2 regions of the Micromonospora sp. CNZ295 genome follow, and region 2 is predicted to be linked to the other one. Evidence: riboswitches for the same ligand, from Rfam matches in the RefSeq annotation. Region 2 holds a riboswitch; the other holds the start of a gene.
What was found. A riboswitch is a leader RNA that binds a small molecule or an ion and turns the genes downstream of it on or off. The one in region 2 is predicted to bind cobalamin.

Region 1: linked by a shared signal. The riboswitch ahead of EV376_RS06755 (ABC transporter substrate-binding protein) and the one ahead of EV376_RS14125 (ribonucleoside-diphosphate reductase subunit alpha) in region 2 are both predicted to bind cobalamin.

Annotation. Positions count from the first base shown of each region.
Region 1 is NZ_SHKZ01000001.1:1,412,509-1,417,552, reverse strand. It holds gene EV376_RS06760 (iron ABC transporter permease) at 1-617, opposite strand, end outside; gene EV376_RS06755 (ABC transporter substrate-binding protein) at 649-1,587, opposite strand; cobalamin riboswitch at 1,670-1,801, opposite strand; gene EV376_RS06750 (M14 family metallopeptidase) at 1,868-3,754, opposite strand; gene EV376_RS06745 (C39 family peptidase) at 3,970-5,044, shown strand, end outside.
Region 2 is NZ_SHKZ01000001.1:2,972,567-2,977,610, forward strand. It holds gene EV376_RS14125 (ribonucleoside-diphosphate reductase subunit alpha) at 1-2,342, opposite strand, end outside; cobalamin riboswitch at 2,470-2,682, opposite strand; gene EV376_RS14130 (alpha/beta hydrolase) at 2,816-3,460, shown strand; gene EV376_RS14135 (hypothetical protein) at 3,593-4,753, shown strand; gene EV376_RS14140 (hypothetical protein) at 4,898-5,044, shown strand, end outside.

The sequences.
Region 1 (5,044 bases), 1.6 Mb from region 2:
TGGATGCTGTCCGAGTTGCGCTGCAGGAGGTAGGTCTGCCCGGCGGAGAGGAACGCGGCGACCGCCACCCCGGCCAGGATCAGGGTCGCCGGGGAGCGGCCCCGACCACCGGACGACCCGAGCAGGTACGTCATGAGGACCGCCCCGATCGCGCCGACGAACGCGGCCAGCGGGACGGTGACCGGAAGCCCGGTGATCGCGCCACCGGCCCCCACTCCGGCGGTGATCGCCACGGTGACCGCCAGCCCGGCCCCGGCGGCGACGCCGAGCAGGTACGGATCGGCCAGCGGGTTGCGGAACACGCCCTGGTAGGCGCCGCCGGCCAGGGCGAGCAGCCCGCCGACCAGCAGCCCGAGCACGGCCCGGGGCAGCCGCAGCTCGGTGACGATGGCGATCTCCCGCTCGGTCAGCCCGCTGTCGAGGCGCACCCCCGGAAGGAGGTTGAGCAGCTCGACCGCGACGCTGCCGGGCGGCAGGCTGACCGGACCGAGCGACACGCCCGCGACCAGGGCGACCAGCACCGCGGCCACGCCGATGACCAGCCAGCGCGGGCGGAGGCCCGCCGGCCGGGACGTCTGCGGCGCCGCGGCCGGCGGGCTGGACGGGCCCCTCCTCAACGCCTGCTGCACGGGAAGGTTCCGGCGACCGTCACGCGGGCACCTTGGCGGTCGCCTCGATGATCGTGCGCAGCAGGTCCACGACCCGCGGCCCCCAGCGGGAGGCGATGTCGTCGTCGAGCTCGACGATCTGGTTGTTCTTCACCGCGGTGATCCCCGCCCAGCCGGCCCGGGCCTTGACCGTCTCCGCGCTCTGCTGGCAGCACTTGGTGTCGGAGAGGAAGACGAAGTCCGGGTTCGCCTGGACGATGATCTCCTGGGAGAGTTGCGGGTAGCCCGCGCTCTTGCCGTCCGCGTCGGCCGGGTCGGCGATGTTCGCCAGGCCGGCGAGCGCATAGATCGAGCCGATGAAGGTCTTGCTGGTGGCCGTGTACAGCTCCGGGCCGAGTTCGTGGAAGTAGGTGAGCTTCGCCGGGCGCTGCGGCAGGTCGGCGACCAGCTTCGCGATGTCGTCCTTCATCCGCTGGGCCACGTCGGCGGCCTCGGTGGGGTGCCCGGTCAGCGCGCCCAGGTCGGTGAGCTGGCGGTAGGTGTCGTCCAGGGTGGCGGCGGCCGGCGTGCGGAAGACCGGGATCTTCAGCTTGGTGAGCTGCTCCACGACCTTGTTGCGGTCGTCGGAGAGCACGACCAGGTCGGGGCTCTTGGCGGCGATGGCCTCGGCGTTCGGCTGGAAGCCGGAGAGGTCGCTCTTCGGCGCCTCGGCCGGGTGGTTGGACTGGTCGTCGACGGCGACCACCTGCTTGCCGGCACCGATCGCGAAGAGCATCTCGGTCGCGGTCGGCGCCAGCGAGATGATCTTCTCCGGCTGCTTGTCGAGGGTCAGCGAGCCGACGGTCACCGGGAAGGCGGCGGCGCCCGACGGGCTGCCGCCGGCCGCGGGGGTGTCGGAGGTCTTCTCGGCGCAGGCGCCGAGGGCGAGCGCGGCCACCGCGAGGGCCGCGGCGAAGAGCCGGGGGGTACGTCTGGACATCGGTCCTCCTGTCGGTCGAGGATCTGGTGCTTCGCCGACAGGGAGCCGGGGCGCCCGTCCGCGAGGCGCCCTTCCTCGAGAGCGCGTTTCGCGACCAACCGCAGGCGACCTGGCTCGTCCCCGGGTCTCGGGGCATCACAGTTGCGGGACAGCGCCGGTTTCACACCGGCTTCGCTGCGGGCTGGTCGGTAAGACGGTAGCGCACCCTCCGGACCGTCCCCACTGAGGTGTGGGTGGAGGTGGGGCCCCGCCGGGGGGCGGGGCGGGGCCCCACCTGTTCTCAGGAGGCGGTGATGGTGACGTTGTCCACCGCGGCCTCGACGAGGCTGGCTCCGGAGGCGTCCGCCGCCTCCACCTGGATCCGGACGGACTGGCCGGCGTACGGGGTCAGGTTCAGGCTCGCCACCGCCCAGGAACCGTTGCGGTTGGTCGCCGCGCCGGCCTGGTTGAGCAGGGTGGTGGTGCCGCCGTTGTGCACGACGCTGACCCGGAAGTAGTCGGCCGAGGACGCGTTCGAGCCGTGTGCCAGGTACCACGCCAGGGACAGCGTCAGCGTGCCGCTCGACGGCAGGGTCACCGCCGGGGAGCGGGCGCTGGTCACGCCGCCGTCGATGTCGTAGTCACCCGCGCCGGTCCCGGCGAGCCGGCCGGTGACCAGGTCGTTGCTGCCCGCGTACGGGGTGAGTTGCTTGGCGCCGCTGGAGGTGGTCGCCTGCGCGGCGCCCCGCTCCCACTGGCCGGTGGTCGCGGTGTCGGTGCCGTTCGGGTTGATCGTCCAGCCGGTCGCGGTCTCGAAGGTGTCCGACCAGACCGTGGTGCCGCCGCCACCGCCGCCGCAGTACTGGCTCTGCTTGCCGATCGCCCGGTACGGGCAGTCGGCGTACTCGGCGAGGATCAGCACCGCGTCGCGGTTACGCGAGGTCTCGCGCGGGATGACCTCGTCGGGCGGGTAGAAGCCGCCGCCGCCGGCCGAGCCGGGGTACATCTCGAAGGTGTACGCCCAGATCCCGTGCTGCCCCCACATCCAGTCGATGCTGTCGCCGTCGGTGATGTAGAGGTCACTCGACTGCTGCGGGGTGTAGCCGTTGGTGGCGGCCATCTGCTGGCCGATGGTGGCGAAGGTGTTGTACTGGTCGGCGCTCATCCCCGGGGCGGTGTTGTTGTACGTGTAGCCGAACGGCCACAGCACCAGCTGGGAGTAGGTGTGGAAGTCGATGTTGGCCTTGATCTGCTGCACGCCGCCGACCACCCGGCTGTTGACGAAGTCGCGCAGCGCCCGGGTCTCCGGCGCGGAGAAGGCCGACGGACCCCGGTAGGTCTCCGACGAGGTGGAGCCGGAGGAGCCGCCGCAGCAGCCCCACTGGTACGACCAGTTGCGGTTCAGGTCGGTGCCGACGTATGACGAGCCGCTGTTCGGCTGCCGGTTCTTCCGCCAGGAGCGGTACGAGCCGGTGGCGATGTCGTACTCGCTGCCGTCCGGGTTGACCGTCGGCACGATCCAGAGTTCCCGGCTGTTGACGATGTTGGTGATCCGGGAGTCGCTGCCGTAGCTGTCGGTGAAGAGGTTGAGCAGGTAGACCGCCATCTCGACGGTCAGGTGCTCCCGGGCGTGCTGCTGGGCGTTGATGAGGATCTCCGGCTCGTTCTCGTCGGTCGCGACGTTGTCGGAGATCTTCACCGCCATCAGGTCCCGGCCCTCGTACGAGGTGCCGATGCTGATCTTGCGGGCGATGGTGGGGTGGTCGGCGACCACCTTGTTCACCGCGGCGGTCAGCTCGGCGTAGTTGTGGTAGGCGGAGTCGGCGGGCGGGAAGTCGAGGGTGCCCAGCTCACCGTCGGCGTGCTCGTGGCCCCGGTCGGTGGGCGGTGCGGCGACCGCCTCGAGCCGGAAGCCCAGGCGGGTGATGGCGGCGGCCTCGGCGCTGGTGGCGGAGACGTGCAGGACCCCGTGTTCGGAGTAGTCGATCGCCGCGCCGGTGCGGGCGACCGCGGTGCGGTCGGCCACCGTACGCGGGCCGAGCACCCGGTACTGGGTGGCGGCCGGCTCGCCGGAGCGGTCCGGGCTCGGCTTCGCGGAGACCGGCGGCGCGGCGAGGGTGAGCGTGCCGAGCCCCACGGCGAACACGAGCGCGAGGCGGCGGCGGAGGGTGGGGGTGCGGAAGGCCATGGACAACCTCCTGGGCGGCGCGGGAGATCTTTCCCGCGGGTGGGCACACTCCACCACCCGTCACATGGTCATATCAACATCCATCCATCTCTACTTTCCATGCCAGCCTGATCCTCGCATCGGCAAGTATTTTCGGTCCGTCGACCTATAGCGAAACTTCCCTCCAGGCGAGAGACTGACCGGCGACGATGCCCCACCTCTCCCGTGGAGTACCGATGCACAGACGACGTCTGGGCGCGGCCGCCCTCGCCGGCCTCACCGCGCTCGCCCTCCTCGGCACGACGACACCCGCCGGCGCGGCGCCGCTCGCGGCCCCGGCCGGCCGGCCGGTCGTCCACGACGAACAGATCACCTTCCACGAGTGGTCCCGCTACCCCGACTGGCGTCGCGGCACCCACGCCGGCACGCGGGCGGTGCCCGGCGCCCGCCCGGGCCTGACCCTCGACCGCCCGGCCGGGACCACCACCTACGCCGACCCGCACACCGGGACCACCCGCACCTGGGAGTACGCGACCTGGACCGGACCGATGACCCGGGTCGGGTTCGACGCCACCGAGCTGATCGCCTCCTGGAACGCGGAGACCCCGGCCGGCACCTGGATCCAGATCGAGATGCAGGGCACCTACAACACCGGCGACCAGACCCCGTGGTACGTCATGGGGCGCTGGGCCTCCGGTGACGCCGACATCAAGCGCACCAGCGTGAACCGGCAGGGCGACCCCTGGTCGACGATCTGGACCGACACCTTCAGCATCGACGACGCCGACGCCGGAGTGCTGCTGCGGGCGTACCAGCTGCGGCTCACCCTGTACCGGGCGCCGGGCCAGCGGGCCGCGCCGTTGGTGCGGATGCTCGGCGCGATGAGCTCCACGGTGCCGGACCGGTTCACCGTCACCCCGAGCGCCGGCGGCATCGCCTGGGGAGTCGAGCTGCCCGTGCCCCGCTACTCACAGAACATCCACTCCGGCCACTACCCCGAGTACGACGGCGGCGGCCAGGCCTGGTGCTCGCCGACCTCCACCACCATGGTGATCGAGTACTGGGGCCGGAAGGCGTCCGAAGAGGACACCGCCTGGGTGGACCCGACCTACCCGGACCCGACCGTCAACCACGCCGCCCGGATGGTCTTCGACTACACCTACGACGGCGCGGGGAACTGGCCGTTCAACACCGCGTACGCGGCCAGCTTCCAGGGCCTCGAGGGACGGGTCACCCGGCTGCACTCGCTGGACGAGGTGGAGCGCTTCATCGCCGCCGGCATCCCCGTGGTGACCAGCCAGTCCTTCCTCG
Region 2 (5,044 bases):
TTCTCCAGGGAGCAGGCCGGTGCCTCGTCGCCGGGGACGGCGGCGACCGGGGTGCCGGCGACGGTGGCCTGCTGGATGCGCGTCGCGGGGCGCGAGCGCAGGTAGTAGGTGGTCTTCAGCCCGGACTTCCAGGCGTACAGGTACATCGAGGACAGCTTGCCGATGGTGGGTGCGCTCAGGAACAGGTTCAGTGACTGCGACTGGTCCACGTACGGCGCCCGGTCGGCGGCGAGGTCGATCAGCGCCCGCTGCGGGAGTTCCCAGGCGGTGCGGAACAGTTCCCGTACGTCGGCGGGCAGGTCCGTGATGCCCTGCACCGAGCCGTCGGCGCGCTTGATCTGGTCCCGGATCTGCGGCGTCCACAGTCCGCGCGCCTTGAGGTCGCCGACCAGGTAGGTGTTGACCTGGAGGAACTCGCCGGACATGGTCTCGCGTTTGAACAGGTTGGAGACCTGCGGCTCGATGCACTCGTAGCAGCCGGCGATCGAGGCGATGGTGGCGGTCGGGGCGATCGCGACCAGCAGGGAGTTGCGTAGGCCGTGGGCGGCGATCGCGGCGCGCAGCGCGTGCCACCGCTCGCGCTGGGTGGGTTCCACGCCCCACAGGTCGGGGTGCAGCTCACCGCGGGCGGCGCGGGTCTCGGCGTACGCCGGATGGGGGCCGAACCGCTCGGCCAGGCCGGCCGAGGTCTCCAGCGCGGTCAGGAAGATCTCTTCCTGTACGCGGGTGGAGAGCTGTCTCGCCTCGGCCGAGTCGAACGGCAGGCGCAGGATGAAGAACGCGTCCTGCAGGCCCATCAGACCGAGCCCGACGGGGCGCCAGCGCGGGTTCGACGCCGCGGCCTGCGCCGCCGGGTAGTAGTTGGTGTCGATCACCCGGTCGAGGAACACGACCGCGGTGCGTACGGTCGCTCGCAGCTTCGCCCAGTCGACTCCGTCCGGAGTGACATGGGCACCGAGGTTGACCGAGCCGAGGTTGCACACCGACGTCTCGGTGTCGCTGTTCACCTCGAGGATCTCGGTGCACAGGTTGGACAGGTGGATCGTGTTGCCCGGTGCGGCGGTCTGGTTGGACAGCTGGTTCGACCGGTCCTTGAACGTCATCCACCCGTTGCCGGTCTGCGCCAGGGTGCGCATCATCCGCCCGTACAGGTCCCGGGCCCGGACCGTCCGCACCGCCTTCTTCTCCGCGACGCGGTAGGCGGCGTCGAACTCCTCGCCGTAGAGGTCGGGCAGGTGTGGCGCGTCGGACGGGTCGATCAGCGACCAGTCGCCGTCGGCCTCGACCCGGCGCATGAACTCGTCGGGGATCCAGTTGGCCAGGTTGAGGTTGTGCGTACGCCGGGACTCCTCGCCGGTGTTGTCCCGCAGTTCGAGGAACTCCTCGATGTCCGGGTGCCACGGCTCCAGGTAGACACACGCCGCCCCCTTGCGCCGGCCGCCCTGGTTGACCGCCGCCACGCCCGCGTCGAGGGTCTTCAGGAACGGCACGATGCCGTTCGAGCGGCCGTTCGTGCCGCGGATCAGCGCGCCCCGGCCACGGACCCGGGACCAGGCGATGCCGATGCCGCCGGAGAACTTCGACAACTTCGCGACCTGGTGGTACCGCTCGTAGATCGAGTCCAGCTCGTCACGGGGCGAGTCGACCAGGAAGCACGACGACATCTGCCGGTGCCGGGTGCCCGAGTTGAACAACGTCGGCGAGCTGGGCAGGTACGCCAGCGAGGACATCAGGCGGTAGAACTCGACCGCCTCGACCGCCGCCTCGGACAACCCGCAGGCGACCCGCAGCAGCCAGTACTGCGGTGTCTCCACCACCAGCCGGGACTCGGGATGGCGCAGCAGGTACCGGTCGGCGACGGTACGCAGCCCGAAGTACTCGAACCGGAGATCGCCGGCCGGGTCGACGGCGTCGTCGAGCTTGCGGGCGTTGCGGGCCACGAACGCGGCGGTGTCGTCGCCGATCAGTCCCAGGCCGTGGGCGTACCGGACGGACTGGCTGAAGCTCGCCACGCCCTGGCCGCGTACCTCCTTGTCCACGAACGCGGCCAACAACCGTGCCGCCAGCCTCGAATACTGCGGCTCCGCACCGATCAGCTCCGCCGCCGTCTGGATCGACAGCCTGTCCAGCTCGGCGGTGGTGGCCCCGTCGTACAGGCCGCTGATCGTCTTCGTGGCGACCCGTAGCGGGTCCACCTCGGCCAGGTCGACGGCCCAGCGCTCCACCGCCTTGACGATCTTGTTGACGTCCACCGGCTCGGTCTCGCCGCTGCGCTTTCGGACCCGCATCGTCTGCCGGCGCTGCTCCGGCCCGGACCCGGGTCTCTCCCGCACGACCGTCATGGCTCCTCCGTACCCTTCGACGAAGGTCGTCGGTGCGCGGGTGGACGCCACTGGGCGTGCGGCGGCTGGCCGCTCGTCCGGCTCTGGCGTCGGCCGTCCCGCGCGGCCGCCGACCGCCGCGCACCGGTCGGTACGCGGCGCGCTGGCAGGTCTTCGGACTCGCGGGCAGCACCGGACAGGCCGGTCGCCTACTGGCCGTCGCTTCCCAGGCCGTGCGGCCCAGTGCTTCATGACGGCGGTCGTTCCCACTCACCGCTGCGGGGCAGTCCCGGACTCACACCGGGTTCCCTCTTGCCTCGACCGCCGTCAGAGCGGCCGAACCAGCTGCGTGAGACACCATATATGCCGCTCCCGCCGAGGTGACAACACCAGATGTCGCGTCAGCGTGTCCGGGGCGATCGGGCGCCGCCGTGCGGGTGCCGCGGCGACACCGGTGCGGCCGGCTGTCGTACCGGTGTGTGAGGCTCCGGGGCATGGCGACTTTCGTTCTGATCCACGGCGGCGGGGGCAGCGCCTGGGACTGGCATCCGCTGGTCCCCGAGCTGGTCGGCCGCGGCCACGACGTGGTGGTGCCGGAGCTGCCGATCGAGGACCGGTCGGCGGGGTTCGCCGAGTTCTGCGAGACGGTCGTCGACGCGATCGGCGACCGGGGCGACCTGGTGGTCGTCGGGCACTCGTACGGCGCGTTCACCGCGCCACTGATCGCCGACCAGCTGCCGGTGCGGCTGCTCGTCCTGCTCACGCCGATGATCCCGCGGCCGGGGGAGAAGCCGGGGGACTGGTGGGACAACACCGGCTACCGCGGCGCGGAGGGGCTCAGCGAGGAGCAGCAGTTCTACAACGGCGTGCCGACCGGGATCGTCGCGGAGGCTGCGGCGCACGGCCGGGAGCAGGTCAGCGCCGAGGGGAACGAGCCGTGGCCCCTGGACGCCTGGCCGGACGTGCCGACGAAGGTGCTCATCGCTCGCGAGGACCAGTTCTTCCTGCCGGACTTCCAGCGTCGGGTGGCCGCCGACCGGCTCGGCGTCGCCCCCGACGAGATCGACGGTGGCCATTCCGTGGCGCTCAGCCAGCCGAGGCAGCTCGCCGACCGGCTGACCGCGTACCTGCTGCACTGACGGCGCTCGCAGCCCGTCGCGCCGCAGCCGGCGCGTCGCGGCACCCGCGGTGTCTCGCATGCTTGACCTTCGACCTGGCTGGGCCAACGTGGCTGGCGTGGACACCCTACGGTTGCGACCGGGGGTGGGCGGATGCGGCAGGCGCGCCGGCAACGGGTGGCACGGCGCCACGAAGCGTGGGCGCTGCAGTGGTCCCGAGCCGGCCGGCACCCGTGGGCGATCGATGCGGCCAACGAGGCGGTCGCGGTGCGGCGACCCGACGCCGAGCGGCACCCCGCGGCGATGGCCCGGGCCCTCGCCGTCCGGGCCGTGTGTCTGCACGTCCGGGGGCGCACGGCCGAGGCGACACGCGATGTCGACGAATGCCTGTCCCACTGCGGTCGGGCCTCCGGCGCCGCGGGCATGGCCGACGTCGCGGTCACCGCGTCGCTGCTCGATCAGGCCGGCCGCGCCGACCAGGCATCGGCGCTGGCCGAGCGGCTGGTCGCCGAGGTCAGGGCACTGCCGGCGCCGCGTCCGGCGGCACCGCTGCTGGTGTACGCCGAGCTTCTGCTGCGGCGTGGTCGGGCCGAGGAGGCCGTCGCTCCGCTACGCGAGGCGTACGCGGCGGCCGAGGGGACCCCGCGGCTCCGGGCGAGCGGCCTGCTGTTCGAGGCGCTCGCCGCCAGCGGACGCCACGAGGAGCTCAAGGAGCACGCGCATCGCGACCTGTGGTTGTTCGCCGTCAACGCCTGGGGAAGCGTCCCGGGTCGCCTGCGATACATCCACCTACTCGAACTGCTGCAACGCCACGACGTCGTCTCGCGCCGTCTCCCGCCCTTCCCGGCGGCGATCGCGCGCCAGCATCGGAAGCTACGCCGCCAGCGACGCCGACGGTGGCTTCTGGCGGTGGTCCTCGCGGTAGTGACCGGACGCCCGCGCGAGGTACCGGATGAGCCCCGAGCGGCTGCGCCGCCGAGCGCCGACCGCGCCGCCGCTCTCGCCCGCGCCGAGCGGGCCGAGGCCGACATCGAGCGGTACCGCGAGTCCGGCGACGCCCGTGCGTTGTCCGAGGCCTGGGGCGCGCTGGCCCAGGCGCGCTGGCAGGCCGGCGGCCAGCGCAGCGCTGCGCTGCGGGCACAGCGCACCGCGTTGGCGGAGGCCCGCCGGTGGGCCGCGGAAGACCCCGACGGAGCCCGGCCGGCACTGATCCTGCACCTGCGGCGGTTCGCGGACTACGCCGGCGTCGTCGGGCTGCGATCCGACGCGCAACTGGCCCGTGCGGAGGCCGATCACCTGGACCACCGCGCCTGATCCGACCGGATCTGCTCACCCACGCCTTCCTGCCAGCTGGTGCCCCCCGGTCGGCGGCCGGACAGATCGGCCGGATGCAGTACGCTTCCGGCCCGGTGACAAGGGGACGGGGGCAGGGTGGGCGCATCGGCGTGGAGCTGGCAGGTGCCGTATCAGCGGGATCTCGATGGCGCGTTGCAGCAGGCCCGCCGCGAGGCGTACGCCCGGGGCGCGTTCTATCGCAGCGAGCCGGACAGCCAGGCGCGTTCGATGAGTGAGGAGGACTACGTCGCGTGGGACCTCGCCGAGACC